3 regions of the Thioalkalivibrio sp. ALJ15 genome follow, and region 1 is predicted to be linked to each of the others. Evidence: riboswitches for the same ligand, from Rfam matches in the RefSeq annotation. Region 1 holds a riboswitch; each other region holds the start of a gene.

Evidence for each region. A riboswitch is a leader RNA that binds a small molecule or an ion and turns the genes downstream of it on or off. The one in region 1 is predicted to bind cobalamin.
Region 2: another riboswitch for cobalamin. It lies ahead of G015_RS0109525 (TonB-dependent siderophore receptor); the one in region 1 lies ahead of G015_RS0104730 (porin).
Region 3: another riboswitch for cobalamin. It lies ahead of bluB (5,6-dimethylbenzimidazole synthase); the one in region 1 lies ahead of G015_RS0104730 (porin).

Annotation. Positions count from the first base shown of each region.
Region 1 covers NZ_KB912057.1:233,111-236,383, reverse strand. Annotated here, with positions in the region: gene cobM (precorrin-4 C(11)-methyltransferase) at 1-32, shown strand, start outside; gene G015_RS0104735 (cytochrome c) at 228-788, opposite strand; gene G015_RS0104730 (porin) at 810-1,925, opposite strand; cobalamin riboswitch at 2,054-2,288, opposite strand; gene G015_RS0104725 (cytochrome-c peroxidase) at 2,558-3,273, shown strand, end outside.
Region 2 covers NZ_KB912059.1:42,125-45,397, forward strand. Annotated here, with positions in the region: gene G015_RS0109525 (TonB-dependent siderophore receptor) at 1-1,476, opposite strand, end outside; cobalamin riboswitch at 1,639-1,892, opposite strand; gene G015_RS0109530 (LysR family transcriptional regulator) at 2,411-3,273, opposite strand, start outside.
Region 3 covers NZ_KB912060.1:105,370-108,642, forward strand. Annotated here, with positions in the region: gene cobD (threonine-phosphate decarboxylase CobD) at 1-256, opposite strand, end outside; gene cbiB (adenosylcobinamide-phosphate synthase CbiB) at 345-1,247, opposite strand; gene bluB (5,6-dimethylbenzimidazole synthase) at 1,252-1,962, opposite strand; cobalamin riboswitch at 2,057-2,259, opposite strand; gene G015_RS0111790 (cobalamin-binding protein) at 2,406-3,273, shown strand, end outside.

The sequences.
Region 1 (3,273 bases):
TGCGCCGTTACCGCGGCATGGACGGGGACTAAGCGGTGGCGCCCCTGATCTTCCGCAGGCAGGGATAACGCCGGTGGGTGTTGTGGGACACGGGGCTTTTCGCCTGCAAGCAGGCTCCCACATCGCCAGGAACCTGTAGGAGTCTGCTTGCAGGCGAAGGCGGTTTCTTCCCGATCAGGGTCACGGCAAGGGGCCGCCATGCGGCGGCCCCTTGGTTCCCGGCCGGTTTAGCGGCGGCGGTAGTTGTCGTGGCAGGCCAGACAATGGTGGCGCACGCCGTTCAGGGCCTCGGTGGCGCGAAGCTGGAAGTCTTCGTTCTCCAGGTCGTCGGCCGACTCCACCTTGCGCTGCAGTCGTTCGGCGGCCTCGCGGTAGGCTGCCTTGTACTCGGAGAACTCCGGGTCCTCCCAGGCCGCGGGCAGGGCCCCGGGTTCGCCGTCCCGCGCTGGTGTCTCGCGTGCGAACCAGGTTTCGATGTCGTCGGCGCGGCGCGCCAGTTCCTCGGCCAGACCGGGCAGACGTTCGGCGAATGGTGCGTCATAACGCAGGATCTGCTCGATGCTGCGGTAGGTGGCCGAGGTGCCCTGCATGCTCTGCTGACGGAAGCGCTGGAAGGCCTCGGTCGCATCCACTTTGGCCGGATCGTCCAGGGTCTCGTCATAGTCGCCCCAGGGGCCCGGCATTGTGACAGTGACCTCCGCGGTGGCCGGGCTGCCGGTGGCAGCCAGCAACAGGATCGCAAAGAGGGTGGTTCTCAACGGGTGGTGGATCGGTTGCATCCAGTTCATGTCGATTCTCCCGGTCATTTCTCAGAAGCGGAACTGGTGCTGCAGGTGCAGCTCCCAGTCCGAGGTGTCGGTGTCGCGGTCCAGCCACATCAGTTGGGTCTTGTGCCGCTGGCCACGGTGATACCAGTTGAGGCCGGCACCCCATTCACGCTGCCAGCGCTCGTCAGTGCCAAGATCGTCGCCTGCGTCGTGGCGCAATACGGCGTGGCGCGCGGCGAACTCCAGTCCCTCCACCGGCAGCGACTGCGCCAGTTCCAGTTCGGCCCCCAGGTCGTGGTAGCTCGCGGTGCGGTCGGGGGAGACATCGCGGCGGAAGGCCGCCAGCGACAGCGAGGTATGGGCGAACTTGACCACCGCGTCGGCGGTGGCGGTGATCCAGTCGGCGCGTTGGTTGGCCACCGTGTCTTCGATGCCGCGGCTCCAGTCGCGCAGGTGGTTGCGGCTGGCGGCCTGTACGCCGGCGCCCAGGGCGACGGTGCGCTCCACGGCCTGGCCTAACGTGGTGTTGTCACGTGGGACTGCGCCGACCGGGGCCCACGCGCCGCGCGCGCTGAACAGGTGGCCGGATGTGGAGGGGCGATCGTCGCGCTGATCCAGACGTCCGCGACCGTCAAACACGCCGATGGCCCATGCCCGGTTGTCGCCGGCGCCGCCCAGCAGGGCGATACCGGTGTCGCGGCCGGCCGGAACCTCGAACTGGTTGCCGGCGATGCTCAGTTCGGTGAACAGGCGGTTGGGTCCGCCGATATCCCGCGACAGGCCGAAGGGGACCGTAAACTGGCCAGCCCGCAGGCCCAGGTGTTCACCCAGTGCGTACTGCAACCAGATGTCGCGCATGGACAGCTCGCCGCTGCTGAAATCCGGCTGCAGGCGGAAGCTCAGATCGGGGTGGAACAGGGTGCCCGAGGTGTCCAGCCAGGCACGACGGAAGTCGAATTCGCTGCTGGAGCCATCCGGGTCTCGTTCGTAGCTGTAGCGGCCCTGGATCAGCGGATCCAGGGTGACCTGCAGGCCGTCTTCCGCGTCGCCGAATTCGAAGCCGGCTTGTGCCGGCGCGATGCCCGCGGCCGTCATCAGGCACAGGGTGGCCAGGGCCGGGACGGCATGCTGTCCCGGTCGGAGATGGGTATGGTTCATTGTTGGGTTGCTCCCTTGGACGCGCGACCCCGCACGCCGTGGATGAAACGACGCCGGAAGCTGGACAGGGAGCAGGGGAGGCCGGGCGATGCGAGCACGCCGGACTGGCCCGCTCGGCCGCCCACCGCGGCGTCGGGTGTCGTCCAGGCCGGTCTCCGGACTCGCGAAGTGGATGCGCGATGCATCCAGGGCGGATCGCCTTCCCGCGGGCATCCCGGGGATGCGCCGCAGTGGCATTGGATCCGCCCGTCTCCGCCTACCGTTGCGGGGGCAGTGCCGGCCTTGCGAATGTCGATTCGCGCACCGGCTTCCCGATTATCCCCGGCGGCTGAGCGCCGGGGCACCTAGAGTGGGGCGAACCGTAATGGAGGGAAAAGGGGGGGTCAAGTTTGTCCGGGTATCCCGGGAAACGGTGTAGTGGGGGCGAACCCGGCTCCCCTGGAGGCTGATAATTGATGCAGATCATCTCCGGGGCGGATTTTGATCGCGACCAGGTTTCCGCGTCTGTAGGGTGGGTTTTAAGTGGTTTGGACCGAGTCTATTTCGGTTCGCGCCGATATCCGCTTCTCAGATGTCTGTTACTCATCTGTTACTCAAGGGAGACCTGTATGAAAACGCTTTCCGGATTCCGCATGACGGCGCTGGCGGCTTGTGCAGCCGTCGCGTTCGGGGCCGCAGCCCCGGCCGTGGCCGATACCGACTATTCCGAGTACCGCGACGTGTTCGAGCCGCTGCCGGCGCTGCCGCCGATCCCGGCGGACAACTCGATGACCAAGGAGAAGATCGAGCTGGGCAAGATGCTGTTCTTCGAGCCGCGCATCTCCAGCTCCGGCGTGATCTCCTGCGCCACCTGCCACAACCCGGCGCTGGGCTGGGCGGACCGCATCCCGCGCGCGGTGGGCCATGACGGCCAGGTTGGCGAGCGCAATACCCCGACCGTGCTGAATTCCGGCTTCTTCACGGCCCAGTTCTGGGATGGCCGCGAGGACGATCTGGAAGGCCAGGCCCTGGGCCCGATCCAGGACGCGATCGAGATGGCGATGCCGCTGGAGGAGGCGATCGCGCGCCTGGAGGAGTTCAACGAGTACCAGGAGAAGTTCGAGGCCGCCTATCCCGATTATGACGGCGACAACGTGATCAATACCGACCACGTGGCCAAGGCCCTGGCGACGTTCCAGCGCACGCTGAACACCCCGAATTCGCCGCTGGATCGCTGGCTGGTCGGGGACGAGGGTGCGATGAGCGAGCAGCAGATGCGCGGGATGAAGCTGTTCGCCGATAACGGCTGCGTGGCCTGCCACAGCGGACCGGCGTTGACCGACAGCAACTTCCATCGCATCCAGGTGCC
Region 2 (3,273 bases), on a different contig from region 1:
GCCCCGAGTGATCTCGGTCTGGCCGGCCGGGGTCTGGCGTTCGCTCTGGCCCGTTATGGCTCCGGCGTCAGGAACGATGAAGGCCGTACCCGCTGATCCGCGGAGGTACCAGTCTTGTCCCAAGGGATGACTAGCGCCAATGCTCGGATTGAAGCTGGTAAAACGTGACCTGTCGGGCTCGAAGTCCGTGCCGTGTGGCGTGTCGAGCATTTCCAGCTTGATCCAGTCGTGGCGTGCGCCGACGGTTAGGACAGTATCCGTGGGAAGCCGGGATTGTTGCCGTGCGAACAGCCCCGTGGTTTCGCGTCGGCTGTCTGCGGAGTTGGGCTCGATGCGGTTGCCGTCCGCGTCCCAGCGAAGTGCGCGCTGTTCTGCCCGCTCATGATCCATGCCGAAGGTCAGGCGGTGTGCATTACCCCACTGCCAGGTGTCCTTGATCTGCACCCCGCGCCAGTCGACCACGTTTCTCGAGGAACGGTATTCGGGGGCGCCATCCACCACCTCCATATTCGTGGAATCCTCGCGGGCCCCGTAGATCAGCAGGCTGATCTCGTGATCGCCCATATAGCCGGTCAGACGGGTCTCGCCACTGTAGCGGTCTACATCCTTCTGTCCTTGTTGGTCGGTGCCATACGCAATATCGCCCGGAGATTCGACATCGCGCGCGAGTACGCCTTCTAGGGACATGTCCAGCCACCAGCCGTCGGTCAACATGGTGCCCGCGTGGAGGCTGGCATCGTACTTCGAGAAGGAAGTATTATCGCGTCGGTCGCCACTCCCCATGCGGAAGTCGTCCCGCTGCTCGCGGGCGCCTAGTCCCAGAGTGATGTCCGTGCGCTCATTTGCGCTTCCCCCGGTGACCAGCTCGGCCTCGCGGGTGTCGAAGCTTCCGTAACCGAGCGCGATGCGGCTCTCCCACGGACCGGTTTTCCGCCTAGGGATGACATTAACTACGCCCGCCATCGCGGACGAGCCATAAACCGAGGACGCCGGACCACGCAGGACCTCGATGCGCTCGATCCCGGAGGGACTGATAAGGGACAGGTTAGTCGCTCCGGCGGGCCGGTCATCGTAGAGCAGCAGCGTGCGTTGATTGATCCCGGAAAATTGGGGGCGGAAGCCGCGCATGCCGATGCCCGAGAGCATTCCTGGGTACTGCACGACATCGACGCCGGCGCGTTTCTTGAGCAGATCGGTCAGATCGTTCGCGGCCGTCTTTTCGATCTCTTCCTCGGAGATGACCTGAATCGCCTGAGGTTCGTCGCTCACGGCGCTCCCGGTGCGTGAGGACGTGACAACCACGTCGTCCAGTCGTGGTGTCTCGGCCCCGGAGGTGTCCAGTGTGTCCGCTGCCACCGACGCGAACACCCCGGGAATCAGCCCCAGTGCTGCCAGCGCCGCGATGGGTTTTCGGGTTCGGGGAAAAACGGGAAGGGCTGCCGGCTGGCTATTCGGCCGGCTGTTTCGATGGTTCATGGTTTCCTCTCCGGCGCGCCGCCCGCGCACCCTGCTGTGGGCCAGGTGCGGCACTCGGAGAGCGAACGCACGGACCCTGCGCCCCGGGCGTGGATCAGCCCGGGGCGCAGGGTCCGTCGTCGGAAAGGACCCGAAGAACGAGCCGCGCAAAGCCCTCCGCAATGCCGCGTGGATGCTTCAGGCCGGTCTCCGGGCTCGCGGACGGGTCCTTCCTGGACCGGGGGCAGGGCACCTTCCCACGCTTGCGCGCAGTGGTCTTCGCCGTGCCCGGGGTACCGCTTGGTTCTGCGGCACCCCCGTCTCGCCTACCGTTGCGGGGGCAGCGCCGGACTGGTTTGCTCGGTGGGGCAAACGTACCGGCTTCCCGTTTAACCAGTCGGGTTAAACCGACTGGCACCTGAAGCAAGGCGCTGGAGGTTAATGGATCGCGTGTACGTTCGCAAGAATGCGCTGAGTGCGGTTCATGAACCCCATTCAACTCTTTCCCGATGAGGAAGAAGACTTAGCCAGGCTCCCTGGGTGAGCCACCGCCGGTCGAACGCTGGGAGCACATATCCAGCTGAGGGAGACGTCATGGCGCAGAATCGGGTCCAGTTTCAGCGAAGCGTATCGTTCCGGAGTTTATGGCGCATCACGGTACGCAGGCGCCGCGTCCAGGCGGCGCTGCTGTGGGATGGGGCTGCACAGTCAGGAATACGAGCCGGGGCTCTAGGTGCAAGCCGACCGACCCGGTCAGTGTCCCAGCGACGTCTGGCGGCATCTTCTGTCGCATTATGGCGTCCGTTGCATTTCGAGCCGGCGAATTTACTGCTGGGGCTATGCGGTGGCCGACCGCCTCTTCATCAACGTGAGAACGGAGCTGATCGGACAGGCGCCGGAGCCACAGGGGCGCAGGAGAAGATCAGGGGAATACGACACCGTTGAATTCGTGCTCTCAGTTGATTCGGGTCAGGTAGGATTCCAGCTCATTGGCCAGCCAGGTCACCACGGGACCTCCGTGGGCCTGTTCGGATTCCAGTACGCAGAAGGTCTTCCACCACTTAGCGGCCGGATGAGGGATTGTGCGAAGTTGTTCCTGGCGCAGGGCGCTGCTGATGAGCGGAAAGGGTAAATCGGCCCAGCCGGAACCTTCGATCACTGCGTCGCGGATTAATTCGTACTGCGTGAAGGCGAGGTAGTTGTCAGTGTCGGGAGACTCTGGGATCAGGCCGTCCCTGTCCAAATAGGCCATGACAATCTCCGTATGTCCGACGAGGTCGTCCTGCGTGACCCGGGGGAGGACTGCCAGTGGATGGTCGGTGGCGGTGACCGTAAGCATGCGCACGTCTGCAAGCTCTCGAAACCACTGGTAGCCCACGGTGAGCAACTGGGGCATCAAGCCGTAGGCCACATCCACGGCCTGGCGTTCCACAAGCTCCGGCAGCTCCCGGGGTGGAGCCAGATAAACGGATACGCTGGTATGCGGAAATGCGTGCTTCAGGCGACGTAGCAGGTCCCGCCACGTAGCCTCAGGGATGGCGTCGTCGCGGGCGATGCGCAACGCCGATTCGGCACCGCTCATGTGGTGCCGGCAACGGGCGTGGATCTGCCCGGCCACTTGCTGCAGGCGCTGGCAGTCGGTCACGATGCTGCCGCCCACCGGGGTGAGGTGGAGTTGATTGCCGCTGCGTTCGAACAGCACCACCCCCAGTTCGTCTTCCAACGCGCTTAAGGCGGTGCTCACCGTGGTGCGGCTGCGGCCGAGGGTGCGTGCGGCGGCCGCGACGCTGCCCTGTTTCACCACGGCGAGAAACGTTT
Region 3 (3,273 bases), on a different contig from region 1:
GCGCGTGTTCGTTGTAACTGGGCGCGAGGAGGCCAACCCGAGCAGCCGCTGGGCGAAGCTGTGGCAGCAGCTGGATGGCCGCCTGCGAGCCCGCCAGGGGCAACAGCCCTTTGCAGCCGTAGTACCGCGCCGCGGCCGCCTCCAGACCGTCGTCGGGCTCCGGCAGGCGCGCCCAGACGTCCGCCGGGGGCATGGGCAGCGGATAGCCGTGCGGGTTGATGCCGGTAGACAGGTCCAGCCATTGCTCCGGCGCCACCCCGTAATGCCTGGCAGCTGCGCGCAGTCCGCCACCATGCACCTGGGTTAGCACGGCCCCGGTCGGTGCCGGCCGCGCTCTGTTCGGGTCAGAAGATCGCAAGGCTCACCCCGATGACAAGCACGCCCATCCACAGCGCCAGCGCCCGATCTACCAGCCCCATCGCCGCACGGATGCCGGCGGCATCCGGTGCCGCGCCCATCCCCAGGCGCGGACGCCACTGACGCTCGCCGTGATACTGGCTGGCACCGCCCAGCACCAGCCCCAGTGCGCCCGCCCCAGCGGCCATTACCGGCCCAGCGTTCGGGCTCTTCCAGGCCGCGGCCTGCTCGCCCCAGCACTGCAGGGCATCGCGAGTGCGCCCGGCCAGGGCATAGGCCAGCGCGGTCATGCGCGCCGGGACCCAGTTCAGCAGGTCATCCAGCCGCGCCGCGGTCCAGCCAAAGCGCGTGTAACGCGCATTGCGGTAGCCCCACATCGCATCCAGCGTGTTCACCAAGCGATACAGCACCACCCCCGGCGCACCGGCCACCAGGAACCAGAAAATGGTGCCGAATAGGGCATCGTTGCCGTTCTCCAGTACCGACTCCACCGCAGCGCCGCTGACCCCCGCCACATCCAGGGCCTCGCTGTCGCGGCTGACCAGCATCTGCACCTGCTGCCGCGCCTGGCCCAGATCGCCGGCCTCCAGCGCCCGGGCCACGCGCTCGGCGTGCTCGTCGAGGCTGCGCCAGCCCAGCGCCAACGCCAGTACCAGCAGCCCTACCAGCCAGACCGGCAGGAGCTGCTGCAACCAGACCGTCAGCAGCACAAAGGGCACCACCAGGACGGCCAGAAGCAGCGCGCCGCGGGCCCGACCATCGCGGTAGAACCGGGCCTCCAGGCGCTGGACCAGCAGCCCGAACCCGGCCAGCGGGTGCCAGCGGCGCGGATCGCCGATCAGGCGATCCAGCACCAGCGCACCAAGCAGCGTGAGGAACGCGATCAGCATCGGGTCATCCACTCGCTGAGGAACCGCCGGGTGCGTCGGTACGGCTGCCCCAGCGATTCTCGAACACCAGTTCGTCCAGCGACCGTCGCTGATCCCAGCCCTCGGTTTCCAGCATCGGCCGCTCGTAGAACGCATCCACATGACCCAGACAAAGGATCGCGATCGGCCAGGCCCCTTTCGGCATCCCCAGCTCCCCGGCCAGCCAGTCCGGGTCGAACAGCGACACCCAGCCCATGCCCAGGCCCTCGGCCCGGGCCGCGAGCCACAGGTTCTGGATCGCACACGCGGCGGAGCACAGGTCCATCTCCGGGATGGTGCGCCGACCCAGCACGTAGCGCTCGCGCCCATCGGTCAACGCGACCACCAGCAGCTCGCCCGCATCGCGGATACCTTCGAGCTTCAGCCGGTGCACCTCGGCGGCACGCTCGCCGCAGGCCTCGGCCGTGCGTGTCTGCTCCGCCGCCACATGCCCGTGCAACGCATCGCGCAGCCGCGCGTCGGTCACCCGCAGAAAGCGCCAGGGCTGCATGTAGCCCACGCTGGGCGCCTGGTGCGCGGCCTCCAGCAGGCGCCGCAGGGTATCGGGGTCCACCGGGTCCGGGCGGAAATGCCGCATGTCCCGGCGCTCGCCGATCACGCGATAGACCGCTGCGCGCTCCGCCGAGGCGAACGCGTTCGGATTCTCTTCTGACTGGTTGGGAGCTGGGGCCGTCATGAGGTTCCGTCGAGGCGACGGCGCGGCGAAGACACGAAGGAACAGGCTTTTAGGAACGCACCTGCGCCCTCGACCGTTGCCCGCCGCACGGTCGCAGGATGAATCACCGCCAGGCCGGTCTCCGGGCTTGCGAGCGTCGGAGGATGCCGACCGGCAGACGCCTTCCCGGGCACAGGACCCAGTGGCCAGTCTGCCGAGCGATTTACCGCTCGCTTACCGTTGCGGGGGCAGCGCCGGACTTGCACCAGCTTCCCGTTTCACCTGCCAACTGCAGGCACCTGACGAAAGCGGAGCATGATACGCGCTCAGGGTGCCCCCGACCAATTTGGGCACCAAACCATCTTGCCCTTGCTGCTATGATGAGGCGCTTTCGCTGCCCGTGCGGCGCCCCGAAAACACGGTATTGTTTACGTTACGAACAATCCACAACAGTCGGATTTTTAATGACTTTCACTTCCCTCAAACGCCAGTTAACGGCCCTTGCCGCGCTACTCCTGTGCGCGGGGCCGACACTGGCCGAACCGGTCACGGTGACCGACGATGACGATCGCGAGGTCACGCTCGACCGGCCCGCCGAACGTATCGTCAGCCTGGCCCCGCACATCACGGAAGTCCTGTTCGCCGTCGGCGCCGGAGAGCAGCTGGTCGGCGTCACGCAGCACAGCGACTTCCCGCCGGAGGCGGAGATGATCCCGCGAGTCGGTGGCTACAGCCGCATCGACCTGGAACGCGTGGTCGAAATGGACCCGGACCTGGTGGTCGCCTGGCGCAGTGGCAACTCCAGCTCGCAGATCGAGCGCCTGCGCGATCTGAGGCTGACCGTCTATGTCTCGGAACCGCGCAGTTTCGAGGGCGTGGCCACCAGCATGCGTCGCATGGCGCAGCTGGCCGGTACCGAGGAACGCGGCGAGGAGGCGGTGCAGGCCTTTCTCGACGAGATCGAGACGTTGCGGCTGGACTATTCCGACCGTGACCCGGTCCCGCTGTTCTACCAGGTCTGGGAACAGCCCCTGATGACGGTCAACGACGATCACCTGATCGGCGAGGCCATCCGCCTGTGCGGGGGCAAGAACGTGTTCGGCCACCTGGACCGCCTGGTGCCGCGCATGGACCGCGAGGCCGTGATCGAGGCCGATCCGGAGGTGATCATCGGCGGCGGCATGGGCGAGGACCGGCCGGACTGGGTAATTGCCTGGGAACAATGGGAGGACATGACTGCGGTGCAGCGCGCCAACCTGTTCTTTATCCCGCCGTCGCTGCTCCAGCGTCACACGCCGCGGATTGCCGAAGGGACCCGGCTGATGTGCGAAG